Regions from separate parts of the Vreelandella sp. F11 genome, predicted to be linked through region 2. Evidence: predicted binding sites of a transcription regulator. Region 2 holds the regulator's gene; the other holds the start of a gene.
What was found. The regulator FNR, encoded in region 2, switches genes on or off when oxygen is low (the NO sensors DNR and NnrR bind a similar motif). The targets are predictions, from matches to a motif close to TTGATNTANATCAA.

Region 1 (11,483 bases), 1.3 Mb from region 2:
ATGAAGGCAAATAGATAAATAAAGCCGAAGCGTTCCAGCTCGATGAGTTGTTCGGCCATGCTGGTGCCGATCGGGAAAAGCCCCATTTTAAGTCCCACCACAAAGGCGTAGAGCCCAAAAATGACCAGCACAAAGCCAAACACTATTTTGCGAGGATTAGAGAGTCCGCGCCGCAGTACAATGTATTGGAAAAATAGGATGGTCAGTATGATGGGCAGTACGTCTCGTATCATCTCAGCCAGCTGCAACAGCATTTTCAGCGCGCCTGAAATAGCGTTACCTTCATCCTTTAGAGCCAGCACCTGCACATCGTCTAAGCCCCCGCCGCTGTAGACGATAATGCCGTAGAGCTGCACGGTGATCATCGGCACCATGACAGCCAGTGCAACCAATCCGAAACCATCGGTCAGCGGATTTCGACCGCGAATGGACGCGGCCAGGCCAATGCCCAGGGCAGCAATCAGGGGAACCGTGACAATGTTGGTGGTGACGCCCCCTGAGTCATAAGCTAGGCCGATAATTTCTTCCGGGGCAAACCAGGTGACAATGACCACCGTGATGTAGCCTATGATCATAAACCAGTGCAGAGGGTAGCCGATGATAATACGGAAAACCCCCAGCGCAATGACCATGCCGACGGAGGTGGCAACCAGTAAGCGGAGTGTAAGTGCATCGATTTTGCCGGCGCTAATATCCTGGGCTTGTTGAGCGACCGCAATTAGCGCTGGTTCGGCGACCACTGCAGAAAATCCCATCGCAAACCCAAACGCCAGCAGAATCGGCACCGAGCCTCTTTTGGCAAATTGATTGGATAAGCTTTTGCCGACCGGGAAAATGCTCAACTCAAGGCCCTGAAGAAACAGCGCAACGCCTACCGCCACGATTAACAAACCGACTGCCATGCTCAGCGTATTTTCAGGCGCTTGTTGAAGTACGACCAATTGGAAAAACACCACGACCGCCACAATCGGCAACAAATTTTTCAAGGCGTGTAGCAACGATTGGCCGAAAGCGCGAACGTAGAACACTGAGTACCTCTCTGTTAACGATGAGCGTGCGTGCCTGTGATTTATCAGGTGGCTAAACAATAGCATGTTACAGCCCACTGAAAATGACTTGAGTCAGAGATGATCAGATTCGGAGACTTCCCCAAGCTAAGCAACAACCGTTTATATTGAGGGCGTTAATCTCGCACGTACGTACCCATCGTCAAGCGGTGGAGCTCTCGTAGTGACAAACACGGTTCGCTGACGCCTTGGCGTTATCGGCCAATGACTCCTATGTTGTTGGAACGACAAGGGAGGAATAATAATGGATGCACTAGCGAAGAAACTGGGTCTCAAGACGGATCCCACTATTTTTTTTACGTCCGCAGGGATCATGATCCTTTTTCTTGTGGTGCTACTGATTGCGCCGGGTCCCATAGGGGCGGCCTTTGGTGCCGGGCGGGAGTGGATCGTTACCAACCTTGGCTGGTTCTTTATTTTAGGGGTGACGAGCTGGGTGGCCTTTCTGCTCTGGGCGGCGCTTAGCCGTTACGGGGCGATCCGTTTGGGTGGCAATGATGCAAAGCCAGCCTACGATAATATTTCCTGGTTCACCATGCTGTTTGCGGGGGGGATTGGCACGGTATTGATGTTCTGGGGGGTGGCGGAGCCTATTTCCCACTTTTCTAACCCCCCCAGGCCGGATGTTGTGCCTTTCTCTGTGGAAGCCGCCGACGATGCCATGAGTTTTTCGATCTATCATCTGGGGCTACATACCTGGGCGATTTTCACGATGCCAGGGTTGGCGTTTGCGTACTTCATCTATCGCTACAACCTGCCGATGCGCTTTAGTTCAGTATTTTATCCGCTGCTAGGTGAGCGTATTTACGGGCCTCTTGGCAAATCCCTTGATGTCTTCGCGATACTGGGCACGCTGTTTGGGGTAGCTGTCTCTATAGGCTTGGGCACCCAACAGATCAACGCGGGGCTAACGGAACTGTTTGATATTCCAGATGCCGTTATCACCAAAGTAATCATCATCGCCATACTCACCTCTGTCGCCGTGGGGTCGATTGTTGCGGGTCTCGATTCAGGCGTGAAGCGTCTCTCCAATATCAATATCGCCATGGCCGTTGGCCTTTTGTTGTTTGTGCTCTTTACCGGTTCGACCGTTTTCCTTTTGCGTGCTGTAGTCGAAACCTTCGGCCTCTACATAACGAACCTGCTGCCGATGGCGTTCTGGAATGACACGCTTGCAAGCTACTCCAGAGAGGGCGGCGCCTGGGGGTGGCAGGGTAGCTGGACAGTCTTCTATTGGGCCTGGACGGTGACGTGGTCGCCATTTATCGGTATCTTTGTAGCGCGCATTTCACGTGGGCGTACCATTCGCGAATTCGTTCTTGGCGTGCTTTTCGCCCCCTCCATCTTCACGCTGGTCTGGTTCGCGATCTTTGGTTGGTCGGCAATGGAGATTGATGGGATTGGCGCTGATGCCCGAGAAGCGCTGGGCGAGCAGGCTGGCCTTTTATCTGCCGCCGTAGGTGAAAGCATTCCACTCGCCATGTTCGCGTTCTTTGAGAATTTCCCGGCTGCCACCTTAATCCAGGGTTTGGCCGTTGTGATCGTCGCTATCTTCTTTGCCACCTCATCCGACTCTGCATCCCTGGTTGTTGATATGCTATGCACCGGCAGCGCGGATCCGGGCCCATGGCACCAACGCGTGTTTTGGGGCGTCTCTGAGGGCATGCTGGCCGCGATGCTCATTGTGCTTGCAGGTGATGCCGGGCTTACCGCTTTGCAGGAGGTGATTACGGTAGTTGGCCTACCGATGTTCATTTTGGTGTTCGCTATGATGTTCGCGTTGTACCGGGGCCTTTCCCATGAGGATCTTAGTGAGGTAAGAGTGGGCAATCCCCCTAAGCGCGAGGAGTTAGCGCCGGATGAATAGGCAAGTAGATAGTTAAACAGTAGGTATTAAATAGAGGAGCGGTGGCTGGGCATGTCCCCAGCCACCGCTCTTCAAATGCGCCACTGCATTTGGGCGCTGTGACCGTCTGTTGATGACCGCATCGGTGTCAGTTCCTATAGTTCACACCAAAGACGCTCTTTGAAGTCTTCACTGAGTTCCGACACGCTGCGCATGCGGTTGAATGTGGCTTCTGTCATCTCGCCAGCGATTTGGTGGTAGCAGGATGTCATCGATTCCGGCGTCAGAGGCCCGTTGAAGCCCAGCATGCAGTGTGTAAGCTTGCTATAAACGGGTGCCATGGTCGCAAGGAAGTCGATTTCATGGCGAAATGCGTCATTAATTGTTTCCAGCCAAATACAGTGCAGCTTGGCCGCCGAATTGGATGTTTCAACCCAAGGTTGATACCAAAAAACAAGCAAGTCATTGTTATTAAATACTTTGGTATTGGCTGTATTAGGGGAAGCTTTTTGAAACGCTGATGTTGTCATTGTTTGTCCTCCTCACGTGATGAGAGAAGTATAGTATTCACTGCTTTTACTGAAAAATTTAATTGTTACTACATTGATCGATATCAATGTTTTAATGCGAAGTAATTATTAATAATTAACCGTTAAGTATAATGGGCGCTGGTTGCAATACGACTTATGTCTCCGGTTTTATTGAATTTTCTCTATATCTTTGCAGGTGTGCTGACATTAAAAAATGTTCACAGCTAATTTAGGCTAAATAATAGAAGTTGAAAAATGAGCATTATTTTTAATTTAGGCATGGCAGGGGCATTATCTATGCTCTTTGCTCAAGATCAATGAGTTAACTGATAAAACCATGCTATTTATGTCATTGAGGTTTACTGAAAGCGCGCTCACTCCAAGGTAGTGCATATCGTGAATCAACGGTTACAGTCGCCAACCTTTTACGAGCCGGTCAAGGAGATGGCAGACACTGTAACGGTGGTGCTTCAACCTGTGACGACAAGACCTTACTGCTTCAATTTTAGCTTGTTTGGGAGACAGCATGGAAACCCCTACTGCCAACACCGTTGTGCCATCAGAAAACTTGCCACAAGCAGTGCATGCCAGGCTCGCCGAGGATGTCCTTGCCGACTTGAAGACTTCACCATCGGGGCTAAGCGTAGATGAGGCGGCAAGGCGCTTAGAGAAGTATGGACGTAACCAGTTGCCGGCAGTTGCTGGCCGACATCTGCTGCTTCGATTCTTCGCGCATTTTCATAACGCACTGATCTATTTCCTGTTGGCGGCTGCCGTCGCTGCTTCTTTGCTGGGGCATTTTGTGGATGCGTCGGTCATTGTTGCCGTGGTTTTGGTCAACGCCGTGGTCGGCTTTGTGCAGGAAGGCAAGGCAGAGAAAGCACTCAATGCAATCGGCAACCTTATCGCACCACACGCCCACCTGGTTAGGGAAGGAAAACATACTGAAGTGCCCGTCGATGAGATTGTTTTGGGTGACATTGTTTCGTTGGAGGCAGGAGATCGCGTGCCTGCAGACCTGCGCCTGATTCGTGCCAGCTCATTGCAAATCGAGGAAGCTATTTTGACCGGCGAGTCGGTGGCGGCAGAGAAGCGGGTGGCACCAGCACCAAAGGAGGCCGCGTTAGGCGACTGCCACTCCATGGCTTATTCGGGCACGCTGGTAGCCACTGGGCAAGCGACAGGGGTTGTGGTGGCCACCGGGAGTGATACTGAGATCGGTCGTATCAGTACGCTGCTGCGCGATGTTCAACCACTCACCACGCCGTTGCTGCAGCAGATCAATCGCTTCGGCAAGCAGTTCACCTGGGTTACGTTGGCTGTCACAGTCGTACTGTTTGCCTTCGCGGTATTGATGCGCGGTCATGTCTGGTCGGAGGCGCTCATAGCGGTGGTGGCCTTGGCCGTCGCAGCAATACCAGAAGGCCTGCCAGCAGTCATTACCATTACCCTGGCTATCGGTGTGCAGCGTATGGCGCGACGCAACGCCGCTATCCGCCAGCTGCCCGCAGTTGAAACACTCGGGGCAACGTCAGTCATCTGCTCTGACAAAACCGGTACGCTAACACGTAACGAAATGACCGTGCGTCGACTGGAGGCCCCTAGTGGCCGCATGACGGTGTCGGGGGCGGGCTATGCGCCGGAAGGGCAATTAACAGCAGAGACGGCGGAGAAGGCCACTAAAGATACGTGGCCGACGGATATCGATAGCCTGATCTTGGCCGGACTACTATGCAACGATGCTCAACTGATCGATAGCGATGGAGAGTGGCACGCGATAGGCGATCCTATGGAAGGGGCACTAGTCGTGTTGGCCATCAAGGCTGGTTTGGAGCCTGATGCTACCCGGCACGAGTGGCCCCGCGTTGCCGAGATCCCTTTTGATGCCAAGCACCGCTTTATGGCCACGCTAAACTGCCATGCGACGGAGGGGGCTAGGGTATTCGTCAAGGGTGCTCCGGACGAATTGCTGCAGTTATGCTCACTTCAGGCGGCTGATGAGGGAAGTGTGCCGCTGGACAAGGATGCCTGGACGGCACGTATCGCAGAGGCGGCTGCCCAGGGCGAGCGAGTGCTCGGTTTAGCGACTAAGCAGGTTTCATCCAGCTCCCATAAGCTGTCGTTTGCTGACCTCGATGATGAGTTGGTTTTTGTTGGCTTAATCGGCTTTATCGACCCGCCGCGGGAGGAGGCAATGGCCGCCATTAAAGAGTGCCATTCCGCCGGTATTAGGGTGAAAATGATTACCGGCGATCACGCCGCGACGGCAGCGGCTATTGCGCGCCAGTTAGGGCTTGATGATGACCCGCACGTAATAACGGGGCGTGAACTTGACGACATTGCTGATAGTGATCTACCTGACATCGTTCGCGAGACCAGTGTTTTTGCCCGTACTAACCCCGAACATAAACTGCGTATTGTTCGAGCGCTGCAAGCGACCGGTGCCATCGTGGCTATGACCGGTGATGGCGTTAATGATGCGCCCTCGTTGAAGCAGGCAAATGTCGGTGTTGGTATGGGACATAAAGGCACCGATGCGGCAAAAGAAGCCTCACAGATGGTTCTGCTCGACGATAACTTCGCCTCTATCGTGGCTGCAGTGAATGAAGGCCGAGTGGTCTACGACAATATTCGCAAGGTGACGGCTTGGACGTTACCGACCAATGGGGGCCAAGTGCTGGCTGTCATTGCCGCGATTGTGTTTAATTTCGCCATGCCGATGTCAGCCGTCCAGATCCTATGGATCAATCTCATCACGGCGGTCACTCTCGGCTTGTCGCTGGCTTTTGAGAAGGCTGAGCCCAATGTCATGCAGCGTCGGCCAAGGCCTCCAGGGCAGGGGTTATTGACCCCCTTCCTGGTATGGCGCATCGTGTTTGTGTCGTTTTTGTTCCTGATAGCAGCACTGGGGATGTTCTTCTACTCGCTTGGCCGAGGAGATGAGCTGCCCTTGAGCCGTACTTTAGTGGTTAACACCATCGTAGTGCTTCAAGTGTTCTATCTGTTCAATGTGCGCTACCTGCACATGACTTCGTTTAACTGGCGTGGCGTGTTGGGAACCCCCGCTGTGTTGATAGCGGTGACGTTGGTCTTCATTGCTCAGCTTGCCTTCACGTATCTACCGATAATGCATCACCTGTTTGATACTCGGCCAGTGAGGATTACCGATGGGGTGTTAATCATCACTATCGGTGTCGCTATGATGATAGTGCTGGAAGTTGAGAAGGTAGTGTTGCGGCGGGGAGAAAACACCCAAGCCAGCAACAACGCCTAAGCCCTACACTGTGTGCGCCTCGGTGAGCAGCTCGCTCAGTTGTTGCTGTGAAAGACGTGTATTGGCCATGTAGTAAATAATGTCCCCATCCTTCAGTGGTCGATCAGTAGCAGGGTTAAGCATGCTGCCTTCGCTGTCATCGCTGCTGTTGGCAAGGCCTAGCACGGTGGCGTTGCAAACCTTTTTTGCTTGCATAAATAAGTCGCCAAAGGTGGCACCGGCAGGCGGCTGCATTAATCGGGTTTGGTATTGGGTTGCGCCACGATCAACGGCGAGTAGTTCGTTGACGACCCGCGATATTCCCGCATCGGAAGCTGAGCGAACCAGCATTTCCAGTGCTAGGGCCTGGGTGCATTCAATACCTGGCAAGGTACGTCGCAACATGGCTGCAGTATCGGGATTGGCGCAGTGGGCGACGATATGGGCATTTTTTGCTTTAAGGCTGTAGGCACTCAGCGCGACGGTCGCAACCCGCTCATCGCTCGTGTCGTAGATGATAATGCGGCTGGCGCTCTCAACCCCGGCCCGCTTGAGAAGTTCAGCATTGGAGAAGCTCTCTCCCTTAATAAATTTTAAATCCGCCGGGCGTGGATTGCTCATCTCTTTAGTAACGCAGAGCACGACTTCATCCGGTAGGCCTTTATCAGCTTTGAGAATGTCTAAAATGCGCTCAGTGGTTTCTCCGTGCCAGCCAATGACGAGCGTGTGGCCGGATAGATGGCTAAAATCGCCTTTTCCTTGCATCTGTAATCTCCAAAAATTTGAAAGGGTGACCGTGGCTTTGCCGATTAAGGCAGCAAATAGTGAAATGCCGCCTGGGATAAGATAAAGCGTGGCTATCCACTTTCCAGCCATGGTTGTCGGACTGAAATCACCGAACCCTACGGTGCTGGAGACAACCACATAAAAGTAGACCCAATTGGTAGGGGAGTCGGCTATCGCTTCGCCGACTAGCGAAAAAAGCACCCATGTAGTGCCCATGTGTGCCAACACAATAAGTAGAAGGAATGTCCACGAAATTTGTAGCGTAGATGCTTTCAGTACGCGAATGAGTTGCTGAATAACAGGCATAGCGGTCTCTTACGGTGGTGATATACCCGCCTAGTTTTCTAGGCATGGGCGTTGATGTTGTTATGCACAATCAACGCAAAACGAAGGGGGTATTAAAAGCCAGCTTTATTTACTTGCGTGCCGCGTATGCAATCGCCGTAGACCATGGTGTCGCCAGCCTCCTCTGCGAGCTGGCGGCAATCTGCCGTTCTAGATGAGGTGGGGCCTGAACTACAGCCTGCCAGTGTAAAGGTAATCAGGCAAAGGGCGATGAGTGCTTTCATTGGTAACTCCTTGTCAGCAAATAATTCTTTTGACATTTAACCTCATAGGTATCGCATGTGTCGATAATAGGTGACGGAACATCATGCCAAGCGTGCATGTCATAGCTTTGGTTATGTCATCAATAGGGTTCTCTTTTTATAGGTAGGATAAGCATATGGATCGTGTATTTGCGTGGGATCACCACCATAGTCAGATTGTTTACCGTATTCCCGGACATCGGTATGCAGATGGGCGAGAAGATAGCGATCTTTCCCCCGTATGGCTACCCGCGGAGGAATCAGACTTACCCGAAGGGGTGACGATTGAAGATTTGCGCAAAGTATCCGTTAAGGATTAAAGGATTAGCCGGTAAAGATCCTCGTAATTTCGAACGTTTTCAAACAGGGCATGTTAAGGCACATAAAATAAATTGTGTTTGGCTAGCGATCGGCTAATATGCAGATGCTAGCCCCCCCCATCTCTGGATATGCCGCCATGTTAAAAGGTTTAATCGTCTGTTTTGCGGTGCTATTTGCGCAACTGGCGGTACTGTATGTAATGGATGCTCGCCTCTATAATGCTTCCCAAAATGTGCGACAAACGGCGGTGACCACCGTTACGCCACATAAAGATGAAAAAGAAGACGAAGAAGAAGCCCAAAGTTAAGCAACGGGTATCTTAATACAGGCTTCAAATACGTTCTGCTGAACTGAGTATTTAGACACCCTAGCAGTGTTGAACTCTGCTAGGGTTATTTGTATTTAAAGCATTTCAGCCAACCAGTTATTGAAAGCTGTCCAAGAGCGTTCATCGGCGCGTTCATGGTAGGCATCGCTGCCAAATACGCTGAAGGCGTGGGGGGCGCCTGAATAGATACCTACCTCATAGGTGACACCTGCGGTTTCTAACTCTTCAGCCAGAGTCGCGACGTCCTCTAAGCTCACCGCACTGTCGGCACCGCCATGGGCAATAAAGATAGGAGCGGTTTCACCTGAGTAAGCTTGTCCATCGGGGGTGTTCAGTCCGCCGTGAAAACTGGCGTACGCAGCTATATTATCCGCTTCACCGGAACGCGCGATTTCTAGCGCTACCGCACCGCCAAAGCAGTACCCCATAATGACCGTTTGCTCAGCAGCGCCTTGCTCTCTAGCCTGGGCTAAACCTCCAAGAGTTAGCGAGCGCATTCTCTCTCTATCCTGGTAGAGTCGATTGGTCGCGGCGCGTTTATCCTCGACTGCTTGAGGGCGGTTGCCTTCACCAAAAAGATCCACGGCAAAAACGTCATAGCCTTCATCGGCCAGCATATCGGCACGTTGGCGCTCATAATCATCCAGCCCATCCCAGTCATGAACGATCACTACGCTACCCTTGGCGTTGTCGGCCGCGGAGACAAAATAGCCTTGAAAATTTTCATCATTCACGCGATAGGAGATATCCTCTCCGGCAGGTGAGAAGGCCATGGCGGTCATGGAAAGCGCTAAAAGTGGCAGAGTGGTGGTGGAAAGTAGAATTTTTTTCATCGCTTTGATGTCCAAAGAAGTGTTCAACAAGCATAGACAAAGCGCGTTGGGGCGATTCAACGTTGAATAACCATTTGCTAGCCAGGCTTTGCTACATAGACAAAGGCTTGCGTCTGGAACTCGGTAACGGCATTCTTGTCAGTTGTTGGAAATACCATTTAGGGAGCATGAACACATGGCTTACAACGATTTACGTACGGCGCGTCCTCAATCGAGTGGCGTTGCCAACAGTGTTAGCACTAACAAGGTGTTGCGTAACACCTACGCGCTACTGGCAATGACGCTGCTGTTCTCAGCAGTCACAGCGGGTGCTGCTGTAGCCCTCGGTATCCAACAGATGAACATCTTTGTGTTCTTGATTGGTGCCTACGGTTTGATGTTCCTGGTTCATAAGACCGCGAACTCTGCGGCCGGTTTATTAGCCACGTTCGCCTTTACAGGCTTTATGGGCTTCACACTCGGGCCGATTCTATCTGCCTACCTGACCTTGCCCAATGGCGGCGCGTTGATTATGAATGCGCTGGCGATGACAGGTCTGACCTTTGTTGGTCTTTCTGCAATCGCGCTAACTACTAAGAAAGACTTTAGCTTCTTGAGCAACTTCTTGATGGCAGGTGCCATCGTATTGATACTGGCCATGGTGGCCGGAATCTTCTTTCAAATTCCTGCGCTTTCACTGATGGTATCAGCGGGTTTTGTGCTATTTGCTTCAGCTGCCATTCTGTATCAAACCAGTGAGATTATTCACCGCGCAGGTGAAACTAACTACATTCTGGCCACGGTGACGCTCTACGTATCCATCTACAACTTGTTTGTTAGCTTGTTGTCGATTTTGGGTATCATGAGCAACGATTGATCTAATCACGCGTTAGATGGCATGACAGGCCCTACTTGATAGGGCCTGTCTTTTTTTAGGCTAACCGTTACCAGGTATTATGATCATGCAGTACGGCTTATTGGTGATGGGGGCGCCGTATAGCAGCCCAGCACCACACTCTGCATTACGTTTTGCTCATGCCGTTCTTGCTCGCGGGCATAAAATTGCGGGTGTGTTTTTCTATCACGATGGCGTCCATAATGCTTCATCGCTGATGGCACCACCCCAGGATGAGCTTAATCTGCGAGAAGCCTGGACTGAACTGCATCAGCAGCATGCGGTTCAGTTAGATGTCTGTATTGCCGCAGCGTTGCGGCGTGGACTGATGAGCGAATCGGAAGCCCAGCGACACGGTAAGCAGGCCTTCAATGTAGCGCCGCCTTTTGAATTGACCGGTCTAGGACAATTGCTGGAGCTACAGCAGCGCGTTGATCGCCTCATTACGTTTGCTTAAAGGAGCGCCCATGGCGACACCTGATGCGCTATTAGTGATAATTCGCCACGCCCCCCATGGCTCGAACTGGCTACGTGAAGGGTTAGATGCTGCCTTGGTTGCAGCGGCCTTTGGCCAGTCCGTGCACTTGCTATTTATGGGACAGGGTATAATGGCACTACTGAAAGAGCAGGGCAGCGGCGCGCCGGGCCAAAAAGCCACGCTACCCACCATTGATATGTTGGAAATGTATGATATTGACAAGCTTTGGGTGACCGAAGGAGCGCTGCAAGAGATGCATTTATCAGCAGACGCTCTGGTTGAGGGCGTTACAATGATAGCTGAACAGGAAGTGCCTGAGCTTTTGCAGCAACACGCCCAGATCCTGAATTTTTAGAACCCATTGAGCGCTATTATGATTCTACACATCCTTACCAAAGCGCCTGGTAGTAGTGCATCTACTCAAATGCAGCAGGCGATAGGGGGACAAGATACCGTGCTGTTGATCGAAGAAGCGGTTACTGCAGCACTGGATACCTCCTGGTCGGCATGGCAGCAGTGTCAGTCGCGAATCTTCCTGCTTTCAGAAGACCTGGCTTCCCGTGGGCTTGCCAGCGTCGCA
Region 2 (11,483 bases):
GAACGGGCAACACGGCTCTTGGTGCGCCTAACTTGACCGATGACATCTGGCTTTACCTGGCACCGGGCCAAGAAGTGGGTGACTCTATCCGTCAAACGCTGCGCAATGGCCGTAACGGTCATATGCCTGCGCAAGCGGCATATATCGGTGAAGAGCGTGTTCACCTGGTTGCGGCCTACGTGTATAGCCTGCGCCTCGCGGACTGATTGACCGCTGATAGCGGCAACCATCAGTAACGCTAACCAAGCAAGGGTGCGGCCCCAAACCGCACCCTTTCTTTATACCCAACCCGATACAATATTAGCGAAGCACCTAAGACCGACTAAGCATCAAAATTAACTAAGTACTAAAATTTTACCAAGCACCTTGATTAACTGAGCAATTCAGTTAATGAAAGGGTGCCATCTCTCCTGCCTTCTGAGCCGGGAAATATCGCCATGGAAAAGATACCAAGCCAAGACGTCACGCCGAACCCGGTGGGGCACCATACCCCCTCTGAAACGGTTACCCAGGAAATGTACGCCAAGCGTCGCCATATTTATGTGCGCGAAATTAAGGGCGTTTTCCAGAAACTACGGCGCAGCGCCAACTGGGCGTTAATGCTGGCATTTTTTCTCTTACCGTGGATTAACATCGGCGGTCGTCCGTTAATTCTATTTGACCTGCCTAACCGTGAATTCCATATTTTTAGCGCCACCTTTTATCCTCAGGAGTTCATCCTGCTGTCGTGGCTACTGATTATCTGCGCCTTTGGGCTGTTTTTTATTACCGTTTTTGCTGGCCGCGTATGGTGCGGCTATACCTGCCCGCAAAGCGTTTGGACGTTTCTATTCATTTGGCTTGAACACCGTATTGAGGGTTCGCGCAACCGGCGCATTAAACTCGACAGCCAGCCAATGAACGCGGAGAAAGCCTGGCGCAAAGGAGCCAAGCACGCCGCCTGGCTGCTCATAGCCCTCGCCACCGGCGTCACCTTTGTGGGTTACTTCACCCCGATTCGCGAATTGGTGGCGGAACTGCCCACTCTGGAGGCCCATGGCTGGTCTTACTTCTGGGTCGGTTTTTTCCTGGTTTTTACTTATCTCAATGCTGGCTGGCTGCGCGAGCAAGTCTGCATCTATATGTGCCCCTACGCGCGCTTTCAATCGGTTATGTTTGACCGCGACACATTGATCGTCTCCTACGATGAGTCACGCGGCGAACCCCGTGGGCGTCGCAAGAAAAGCCTGAGCCATCTTGAAGCCCGCGAGGCTGGCTATGGTGACTGTATCGACTGCGAGCTTTGTGTGCAGGTCTGCCCTACCGGCATCGATATTCGCGATGGGCTGCAGTATGAGTGTATTACCTGCGCTGCCTGTATCGATGCCTGCGACAGCGTAATGGACAAAATGGGCTACCCACGAGGTTTGGTGCGCTACACCACCGAAAACGCCCTTGAGGGTAAAAAGAGCCATATCATGCGCCCGCGTCTGCTCGGCTACTTCGCCGCTCTGGTGCTGATGATGGGCGCCTTTGCCTGGGCCATTAACGACCGCATGCCGCTCAATTTTGACGCTGAGCGCGAACGTACCCAGCTTTACCAAGTGACTCGTGACGGCCAGATTAGCAATGTGTTTAGCCTGACCATTCGTAACCTGGATGATCAAGACCACACCTACCAGCTGAGCGTTGCCGGATTACCCAGCCTATCCCTGGACAGCCGATCCATTAGCGTACCGGCCGGGGCGTCGCGCCTGGAAGTGGTCACTGTGACGGCAAACCCCGACGACTTACAGCAGCCCAGCCACCCCATTGTATTCACGCTGCAGGCCCAGCAGGATGCGGATATTCGCCTTGAGCGCGAGACCAGCTTCCTGGGCGATATTAGGAGATAGAAAATCATGTCATCCCCCTCGGTAACACCGTGGTACAAGCAATTTTGGCCGTGGTTTTTAATCGGAATTCTGTTTTCATCGATTATTGTTAGCAGCGGCTTTGCGGTTATGTCGGTCAAGAGTTTCGACGGCATGGTCGTTCAAGAAGACTATTACGAGCATGGCAAAGCCATTAACATGGTGCTGGCCAAGCAGGAGCAGGCACGCGAGTTGAACCTGAGCGCCGAACTACGCCTCGATCCGCTAACCAGCGATATTGTGGTGGACTTAAGCGGTGACACGCGCCCGGACACGCTCTATTTAGACCTTATTTTCCCCACCGAAGATAACCGCGATCAGTCGTTCGTACTCGAGCATGTTCGTGACGGCCGCTATATCACCCAAGGGCCCGACAACCTGCGCTACCGCTGGTATATACAGATTCAGCCCGCGCAAGAAAATGCTGATTGGCGCCTCACTGGTGAGGCCACATTCCCCAATGAAAACAGCGTCGCGTTGCTGCCAGGAGGACGTACAGAAAGCGAATGAGCGATGTAACGACTGCCGCGCCTTGCTACCACTGCGGTAATCCGGTGCCCGCTGCGGCACCCTGGAAAATTACCCTGGATGAACGCACCCACCCGCTTTGCTGCCCCGGCTGCGAAGCGGTGGCACACGCCATTGTCGATGGTGGCCTTGAGAGCTACTACCGCTATCGTACCGAGCTACCCGAACGCCCGGATGAGCGCCAGGCAGCCAAAGCTGACACCTGGTCGGTATTTGACGATCCCGGCCTCCAGGCGCAGTTTGTTCATCCTGACGGCGATGAGGGAAACGTCAAAGCGACCCTCGCCATCGAAGGCATTACTTGTGCCGCCTGCGCCTGGCTGATCGAACACCGCCTGAATGCCTTAACAGGGATAGCCTCCAGCGCGGTGAACTTAACCCACCACCGCCTGCGGGTGAGCTGGGATCCTCAGCAGTTGAAGCTCTCGCAACTGCTGGCCGAACTGGCCGCCATTGGCTATGAAGCCCAGCCCTACGAGCCCGATCAAGCCCAAGCGCGCCTGCAGCACGAAGAGCGTATGAACGTGCGACGGCTGATTATCGCTGCCGTCGGCATGATGCAGGTAATGATGTTCTCGATCCCGATCTATGTCTCCGGCCCCGGTGAGATCAGTGACGACTTCTACGCACTTTTCCACTGGCTCTCCTTTGCGCTAGCAACGCCAGTGGTATTTTTTTCTGCCCAGCCGTTTTTCCGCAACGCCCTGCGCGACCTGCGTACGGGTGTGCTCGGCATGGATGTGCCGGTGTCGCTGGCGATTGGTGGCGCTTATCTTGCCAGCAGTTACGCGGTACTGTTTAACGTCGGCGAGGTCTATTTTGACTCGGTGGCCATGTTCACCTTCTTTTTGCTGTTTGGCCGCTACGTGGAGGGCCGCGCCAGACGCCGCAGTGGGCATAGCGGCAATGCCTTGAGCGGCGTGCTGCCGATTTCGGCCACGCGCCTGGAAAGCGACGGCAGCGAGCGCATTCTGCCTGCCAGCGAACTTGCCCCAGGTGACCGTGTATTGATCAAGCCCGGCCATGGCGTACCTGCTGATGGCATCATTGAAGAGGGCGAATCGAGCCTGGATGAATCAATGCTGACCGGCGAATACCTGCCAATCACCCGCCGCGTGGGCGACCCCATTACCGGCGGTAGCCAAAACATGGAAAACCCGCTGGTGATCAGGGTAACTCACGCCGGGCGCGATGCCCGCGTGGCGGGCATTGTCGACCTTACCGACCGTGCCTTTGCCAGCCGCCCTAGGCTTGCCCAGATGGCCGCGCGTATGGCGCACCTATTTGTACTGCGCCTGCTGTTAGTGACGGCCTGCGTAACGATCGCTTGGTGGTTTATCGACCCCTCGCGGATGCTCTGGGTTCTGCTCTCGGTGCTGGTGGTAACGTGCCCCTGTGCACTGGCCCTAGCCACCCCCGCAGCCCTCACCGCAGGCCATGGACAACTGCGTAAGCGCGGCGTGTTGATCACCCGCGCCGATGCCATGGAGACGCTCTCAAACGTGACTCGGGTGATTTTCGATAAAACCGGCACCCTCACCCGCGGCGAGATGCACCTAACCCGAACCCAGCCTCTAGGCGATCTCACCGCTGAGCGCGCAAGGGCCATTGCTGCAGCTCTGGAGGCTCACTCTGAGCACCCCATCGCCCGCGCCTTTCGGCCATTCCGGGATGCCACACTGCAAGCCAAAAATATTCACAGCCACACCGGGCAAGGACTTGAAGGGCACTTAAACGGTGCTCGGTGGCGATTGGGCAAGCCCCGGTTTGCAACGGATAGCGCAACGGATAGCGCCGTGGATAATGGCATGAAAGCGCCTGCCAAAGGCCAGTGGCTGCTGCTTAGCGAAAACGGCGAACCCCGTGCCTGGTTTGGCCTGCATGATGGCGTCCGCGACGACGCTGCCGATACAATCAACGCCCTCCGGGCTCAGGGCTTAAGCGTAGAGCTGCTCTCTGGCGATACCCAGGATGCGGTGGAAAGCTTAGCCGACCAGCTCAATATCACCACCTGGCACGCAGGCGTCAGCCCCGAGGGCAAACTGGCCCGTATGAAAGCACTTCAAGCCGCTGGCGACACCGTGGTGATGATAGGCGATGGCATCAACGACGTGCCGGTGTTAGCCGGTGCCGATGTGGCGATTGCCATGAATGGTGCGACGGATTTAGCCCGCACCCGCGCCGATGCGGTGCTGCTCAGCCCTCGCCTGATGCGGATTTTTGAGGCCATCGAGATTTCCCGGGCAACGCGGCGTATCATGCGCCAGAACATGATTTGGTCAGTGTGCTATAACTTTTCAGCGCTGCCGTTGGCGGCGATGGGGCTGGTACCGCCCTGGCTAGCCGCCATTGGTATGTCGCTTAGCTCGCTGGTAGTCGTCGGTAACGCCCTGCGACTGTCACGCTGGCGCCCCCAGCCTGTACTATCGCTTGGCACTTCAACACCGGTAACCGCATGACGATTCTGTATCTGCTTATTCCGCTTTCGCTAATCCTACTCGGCCTCGCCGTCTGGGCGTTTTTCTGGGCAGTGAAGAATGATCAGTTCGACGACCTGGAAGGGCCGGCGCACCGTATTCTGTTTGATGAAGATGAGAACGACTTCAGCCCTGAACAGCGTCGTCAGCGTCAGCAGGCGAAGCGCTCTGAAACAGCAGCGAGAGAGACACCCGACGACCAAGAGCCACGGTCATGAATCCGACGGGGGTTGATCTGCCGCCGCTAATGGCGGCGTTTGTGTTTGGCTTGATGGGCGGCGCCCACTGCATTGGCATGTGCGGCGGCATCATGAGTGCGCTCACCTTTGCCGTGCCCCCCAGCATGCGCCATCCAGCGCGCATGGGGGGCCTACTGCTCAGCTACAATGCAGGCCGTATTATTAGCTATATGAGTGCAGGCGCACTGGTTGCCCTGCTAGGCACGCTATTTTCGCTGTCCGCCACGGCGCGACTGCTACTTCAGGTGTTTGCCGCGCTGATGCTGATACTGATGGCACTCTATATCGCCAACTGGTGGAAGGGGCTGCTCAAGGTCGAAGCCGTTGGCCGCCGCCTCTGGCGTTTTATCGAGCCTGTGGGACGGCGATTAATGCCGGTGGTGCATCTTCCCCAAGCCTTTGCCCTGGGGGCCATTTGGGGCTGGCTACCCTGTGGGCTAGTCTACTCCATGTTGGCCTGGAGCTTAGCGATTGCCGACCCGCTCCAGGGGGCTTTACTCATGGGCGCGTTTGGACTGGGCACCCTGCCCGCGCTGCTTGCCACCGGCCTGGCCGCGCGCCAGCTCAGCCATTTGATTCGTCACCCGGCAACGCGCAGCGTGGCGGCACTGACTATTATCGCGTTTGCCCTTTGGCAACTCTGGGCACTGACGGCACACAACCTCTAATAGCATGACATGGCTCAATCTTTACGCTTTCGTCACGGGTTAGGCTAGCGGCATTACCTCACGTCGGAGCGCCCCTTCATGCCCGTTCATGCCCCTGCGGTTTCACCTCTTGCCTCTTCTTTGGCGGCAGCGCCCGTGCCGCCGGTTTGGGATGAAGCCCTGCTGCGCCGCTACGACACTAGCGGCCCGCGCTACACTTCCTACCCTACGGCACTGTCGTTTCACGACCAGTTTACGCCTGACGACCTGACCCAGGCACTCCAGCGTAGCAATGCCAGTAAGCGTTCACTCTCGCTGTATGTTCACGTGCCCTTCTGCCGCAAGATCTGCTTCTACTGCGCGTGTAACAAAATAGCCACCAAGAACACCGCGCTGGCCGAGCCCTATATAGCCCGGCTTGACCGCGAGATGGTGCTGACTGCCCGCCACTTGGATACATCACGACCGGTGGAGCAGTTGCACTGGGGTGGCGGTACGCCGACCTTTCTCAGTCTGAATCAGATGGGCGACCTGATCGATCGCTTGGACGCCCGTTTTGGCCTTTCATCGTCGGTTGATCGCGATTACGCCATTGAGATAGATCCTCGCGAAGCGGATGTGTTTACCCTGCGTCACCTACAGTCGTTAGGCTTTAACCGTATTAGCCTGGGCGTGCAGGATTTAAGCCCGCTGGTGCAGAAAGCGATTAACCGCATTCAGCCTCGAGTACTGACCGAAACGCTGATGGAGGAGGCGCATCGCCTGGGTTTTCGCTCGCTCAATCTTGATCTTATTTATGGTTTACCGTTTCAGACAGAAAAGAGTTTTACGAATACGCTTCGCCAGGTGATTGACCTCAACCCCGCGCGTCTTTCAGTGTTTAATTATGCACACATGCCGGAGCGATTCGCCCCCCAGCGGCGTATTAATGTTGATGACTTGCCAGGGGGTGAAGAGAAGCTGGCGATTCTGCGCGCCACCATCGAGATGCTCACCGCGGCAGGCTATGTGCATATCGGCATGGATCACTTTGCCCGGCCAGACGATCGCCTCGCCATTGCCCAAAGAGAAGGTTCGCTACAGCGCAATTTTCAAGGCTACTCCAGCCATGCTCAGTGCGATTTAATCGGGCTTGGCGTTTCGGCGATTTCGCGCATTGATGACGTCTATGCGCAGAATCCTAGTGACCTGGCCAGCTACGAAACGGCGTTGGATCAGGGCCAGCTCGCCACCGTACGCGGCGTGCGGCTGAGCAACGACGACCTCATCCGCCGGGATGTGATTGAGCGGCTGATGTGCGATATGGGCATTGATCTTGCTGCGGTCAGCCAGCGCTGGAATATTGATGCCCCCCGCTATTTTGCACCCGCGCTAGAACGTTTACAGAGCGCCGAGCAAGATGGCCTAATGACCCGTAGTGGTGATCAACTTAATGCCACGCCCATGGGGCGGCTGCTGATTCGCCATTTAGCCATGGCGTTCGATGCCCATCTTTCTGGGCAAACGGGGCAGCGCTACTCTAAGATTGTTTAATCATCTTATTGCAGGCATGCTAACGCGACTATAATAAGTAAGAATTTACTAATTTTACCCTGACCCACTCAAGGAGCATCGTATGTTGGAACCCATGAGCAGCCGGCGCTCGCTACTCCACGAAGCACGTTGCCAAACCTGCAGCCTTAGCTCGCTGTGCCTGCCGCTTGCCCTTGAGCTGGACGATATGGGGCAGTTCGATGCGATTATTCGCCGCCGTGCGCCGCTGAAAAAAGGCGAGCCTCTGTTTCGCCAGGGGGACACTTTCACCAGTGTTTACGCGGTGCGTTCAGGGAGTTTGAAACAGATCACCGCCGAAGGTAACGGCAGCGAACAGCTGACAAACTTCTACCTGCCCAGTGAACTGGTGGGGCTGGATGGCATTGACGAAGAGCACTATCCCGGTAGCGTTATTGCACTGGAAACCACCACCGTATGCGAGATCCCTTTTGACCGCCTGGATCTGCTCTCGGAAGAGATCCCTGAGCTACGTGGCCAGCTGTATCGCAGCATGAGTAAAGAGTTACGCGATGATCGGCGTATGATGCGCCTGCTGTCGCGTAAAACCGCTGATCAGCGGCTGGCGAGCTTCTTGATTACTCTCTCGGATCGTTTTCGTCGCCGGGGCTACTCGCCCTACAGTTTTCGCCTCTCAATGCCCAGAGCCGATATTGGCAACTACCTGGGCTTAGCGGTGGAAACCGTCAGCCGCATTTTAAGCCGCTTTCAGCAGCAGAACGTGGTGGCGGTTTCCGGGCGAGAGGTCAACATTCTCGACATGCCGCGCTTGATTACCCTCGCTGAAGAGGAAGAGCAAACGGTTAGCTGACGTTAAAGGCCTGGATGCGCCCTGCCAGCAGTTCCGCCTGTTTGGCCTCTAAGCCTTCAAAATCAAACAGGCTGCGGTCTGCCAACTGGGAGGGTGCAATATTGGTCACCGCTTTAAACATGCTTTCCAGGCGGCCCGGAAACTTTTTGTCCCACTCCGCGAGCATCTCTTTGACTACCTGACGCTGCATATTGGGCTGGGAGCCGCAGAGGTTGCAGGGGATGATCGGGAATTCCATCAACCGCGAAAATTCAGCAATATCTGCCTCTTTGCAGTAAGCCAATGGCCGAATAACGATATTCTTTCCATCATCGGATAACAGCTTGGGCGGCATCGCTTTCAGGTTACCGCCGAAAAACATATTCAGAAACAGGGTTTCGAGGATATCTTCCCGGTGATGGCCCAGGGCAATTTTATTGGCGCCAATCTCTTCGGCAAACCCATACAGCGAGCCACGGCGCAGTCGTGAACAGAGCGCACAGGTGGTTTTGCCTTCAGGGGTTTTCTCCTTCACCACCGAGTAAGTATCGCGCTCGACAATATGGTACTCCACGCCCTGCTTCTCCAGATAGGCAGGCAGCACATGCTCGGGAAAGCCCGGCTGCTTTTGATCCAGATTGACCGCCACCAGTGAAAAATTGACCGGCGCGTTGCGCTGCAAGTTGCGCAAAATCTCCAGCATGGTGTAGCTGTCCTTTCCGCCGGAGAGGCACACCATCACGCGATCGCCTTCATTGATCATTTGGTAATCAATAATCGCATTGCCCACTTCCCGGCGCAGACGCTTTTGCAGCTTGTTAAATTCACGTTTCTGCTTGGCATCAGCCAGCTCTGGCTGGTTTTGCTCAGCGTTAGCTGGGGTGGCTACAACTGTATCAAGGTGAGCAGGATCAAAGTGATCAAGAGATTGCATGGTATAGGCACTGCCGAGGGTATGGTGAAGAGAAGAGGTGCTACACAGAAATAATTGGGGGCTATTCTAACAACACTCTTCGCCTTGACCCAACTACTCGTCGCTCCTTCCTAAGCAGCCTGTGCCATAACGCGCTGCAGGCGCATATACAGCAGTGCGCTGGCGGTGGCCTCGCCCAGTACGCTTTGCACGCCCATGGCGGGTACCTGCCAGCATGCCAACGCCTGGGTGAAGCTGCTGGGCGCTTCTACCTGGGGATGCAGTCGCCGCAGTTGGCGCTGATGCAGTCTCGCCACATCAACCTGGGCATTGGGCAGGGCAAAATTTAGCCGCTTGGTCAGTAGTGTATTCAACGCCCCAATACGCTGCTCCAACTGCCAGCCCACTATGGGTCGATTGCCGATAAATTCCACTAACGCGCTCAAGTTAGCGCTGCTTGTCGGCTGCACCTCCCCGGCCTCGCACAGCAAATGATGACGGCGCAGCGCGGCACTTTCGGGCAGTTTTGTATTGCCTAACGTCATCACAAAAGCGCGGCTGGTTCGTACCTGCTGCTGGCTCAGCGCCACCGCGGCCAAACTGATCACCGGCGATGACGACGTGGGCGTTGTCGTACAGGCGAGTGCTACCAACTCCTCGCCCATATAGGGTTGAAACAGCCAGGCATAGGGAGAATCAGCACAACGCCGACGATCACTTTCGCGGCGCAACAAGGTGCGCAATGAACCGCTAAATAGCGCTACGTGTCGATCTAACAGCCGCATTCCGCTCACGAATACTCCAAATGATAACGATGGGAAAGCCGCTGCTTAAAGTCTTTGACAATATGCATCGCTTCGCGCAGAAGATCGCGCTCCAGGGAAGAGAGGTTTTGCACGACAACGCGGTTAGCGCGACTGCCGTTTTGGGGGTTAGCTTCTTTTGTGTCCGAAGACGTTTCCAATGCGCTTAGCTGCTGTTTAAGACGCAGCTCGGAAAACAGCGCCAACGCCTCCCCCAGATCCTCAGCAAAACGACGATCCAGGCGACCATCGGCCGCTAGTGCATCCAGGCGGTCAAAGGTTGAGGTGGCTTTAATCCGCCGTTCAAGCGCCATGGTGCGCACACCGTGAACAATCGGAAAGATGCCGCCTTTCTTAATATCGATACCGTGCTGGGGCTTTTTCAGCGAGCCAAACAGCGTCAGCGGGGTCGAGAAACGCAGCGCCGTGCGGGCGAAATAGGAGAGCAGTAGTTCATCGCTCGAACAGCGTTCAAACAGCTCATCACGTACGCTTTCAAGCAGGCTTGGGTTACCCGCCACCGCGTGGGCATCGAGCATAATCGCCAGCTTCATCAGGCTGTCGCCATCCCGCTCCCTGGCCCACTTGGCAATATTGCCCTTCCACTGCGATACCGTCGCCACCCACTCAGGGTTCGACACCATAATATTGCCGGGACACGGCGGATAGCCCAGCTGAATCAGCGTATCGGTGAGCGTCTGCATATGGCTTTCAAGGTCAGGCCACTGGGCTTCATCGGCCAGGATCAAGCCGTTATCCTGATCCGTTTTGAGAATCTGCTCACCGCGCCCTTCGCTACCCATTACCATCATGCAGCTCTGCTCCTGATAACGCTCAGCAGTGGTGAACTCCCAGGCTTTACTTATGATACGGCCGTTGAGTGCAGCGAGCAGATCCATCGCAAAGCGCAGCTTAACGCCCTGGGCCATCAGCGCTTTGACCAGTTCCGGCGTACGCTGACTGGCCGCCGAAAGCGCCTCTAAACTGCTTGCTTGCTCTACCTGCAGGCTCACCACATAGCTGCGACTTGAGAAGAAGCTAAGCACATCGGTGAGCTCGACCACGCCCTTTAAGGCGTTTTGCTCCATCACGACTACACGTGCCACTTTATGGCGGGTCATTAGTACCAATACTTCAAATAAGTACTGATCCGGCGCGGCGGTCACCAAGTTGAAGTGGGCGACTTCATCCACTGCTGACGTTACTGCGCTGCCTTTCAACACTAATGCGTTGAGCAGATCGGTTTTGGTTACCATGCCCAGCCTGTCCTGGGTCTCCACCAGCAGGCTGTCGGCATGGCTCTCATTGAGCTGTTTTACCGCGCTGGCAATATCGGTCGCCGCCGCCATCAGCAGCGGCTCGCGCATACACTCACTCACCTTGGCCAGCATAAAGCCCGCCATGGTGACGCCTCCCTCGGCACGCTTTTCGGTCAGCAGGCGAGCCTTATGGGTCAGCGACTGGCGAAAGAAATTACTAAAATCGGGATAGTGGCGGCACAACTGCTGAAACAGTGCCTTGGGCAGGAGATAACACAGGCACTCCTGCTCAGCCTTAAACCGATAACGGCTTTTACCGTTGAGAATGCTGATCGCGCCAAACAGATCCCCCGCCGTGTAGTGGCCAATACGTGAGGTGGACGA

Region 1: ACFIOZ_RS10830 (HAD-IC family P-type ATPase) is a predicted target of FNR. The motif match lies at 3,748-3,761, and genes of this name have one in related genera.

Annotation. Positions count from the first base shown of each region.
Region 1 covers NZ_CP170448.1:2,371,010-2,382,492, reverse strand. Annotated here, with positions in the region: gene ACFIOZ_RS10845 (DUF1538 domain-containing protein) at 1-1,028, opposite strand, end outside; gene ACFIOZ_RS10840 (BCCT family transporter) at 1,312-2,934, shown strand; gene ACFIOZ_RS10835 (hypothetical protein) at 3,069-3,443, opposite strand; gene ACFIOZ_RS10830 (HAD-IC family P-type ATPase) at 3,970-6,717, shown strand; gene ACFIOZ_RS10825 (ion channel) at 6,721-7,788, opposite strand; gene ACFIOZ_RS10820 (hypothetical protein) at 7,881-8,051, opposite strand; gene ACFIOZ_RS10815 (hypothetical protein) at 8,207-8,389, shown strand; gene ACFIOZ_RS10810 (hypothetical protein) at 8,488-8,697, shown strand; gene ACFIOZ_RS10805 (dienelactone hydrolase family protein) at 8,793-9,551, opposite strand; gene ACFIOZ_RS10800 (Bax inhibitor-1/YccA family protein) at 9,727-10,407, shown strand; gene tusD (sulfurtransferase complex subunit TusD) at 10,493-10,882, shown strand; gene tusC (sulfurtransferase complex subunit TusC) at 10,893-11,258, shown strand; gene tusB (sulfurtransferase complex subunit TusB) at 11,277-11,483, shown strand, end outside.
Region 2 covers NZ_CP170448.1:3,690,551-3,702,033, forward strand. Annotated here, with positions in the region: gene ccoP (cytochrome-c oxidase, cbb3-type subunit III) at 1-206, shown strand, start outside; gene ccoG (cytochrome c oxidase accessory protein CcoG) at 438-1,874, shown strand; gene ACFIOZ_RS16960 (FixH family protein) at 1,881-2,402, shown strand; gene ACFIOZ_RS16965 (heavy metal translocating P-type ATPase) at 2,399-4,879, shown strand; gene ccoS (cbb3-type cytochrome oxidase assembly protein CcoS) at 4,876-5,115, shown strand; gene ACFIOZ_RS16975 (sulfite exporter TauE/SafE family protein) at 5,112-5,804, shown strand; gene hemN (oxygen-independent coproporphyrinogen III oxidase) at 5,883-7,316, shown strand; gene fnr (fumarate/nitrate reduction transcriptional regulator Fnr) at 7,399-8,145, shown strand; gene ttcA (tRNA 2-thiocytidine(32) synthetase TtcA) at 8,138-9,058, opposite strand; gene ACFIOZ_RS16995 (DNA polymerase III subunit epsilon) at 9,169-9,822, opposite strand; gene ACFIOZ_RS17000 (DUF294 nucleotidyltransferase-like domain-containing protein) at 9,828-11,483, opposite strand, start outside.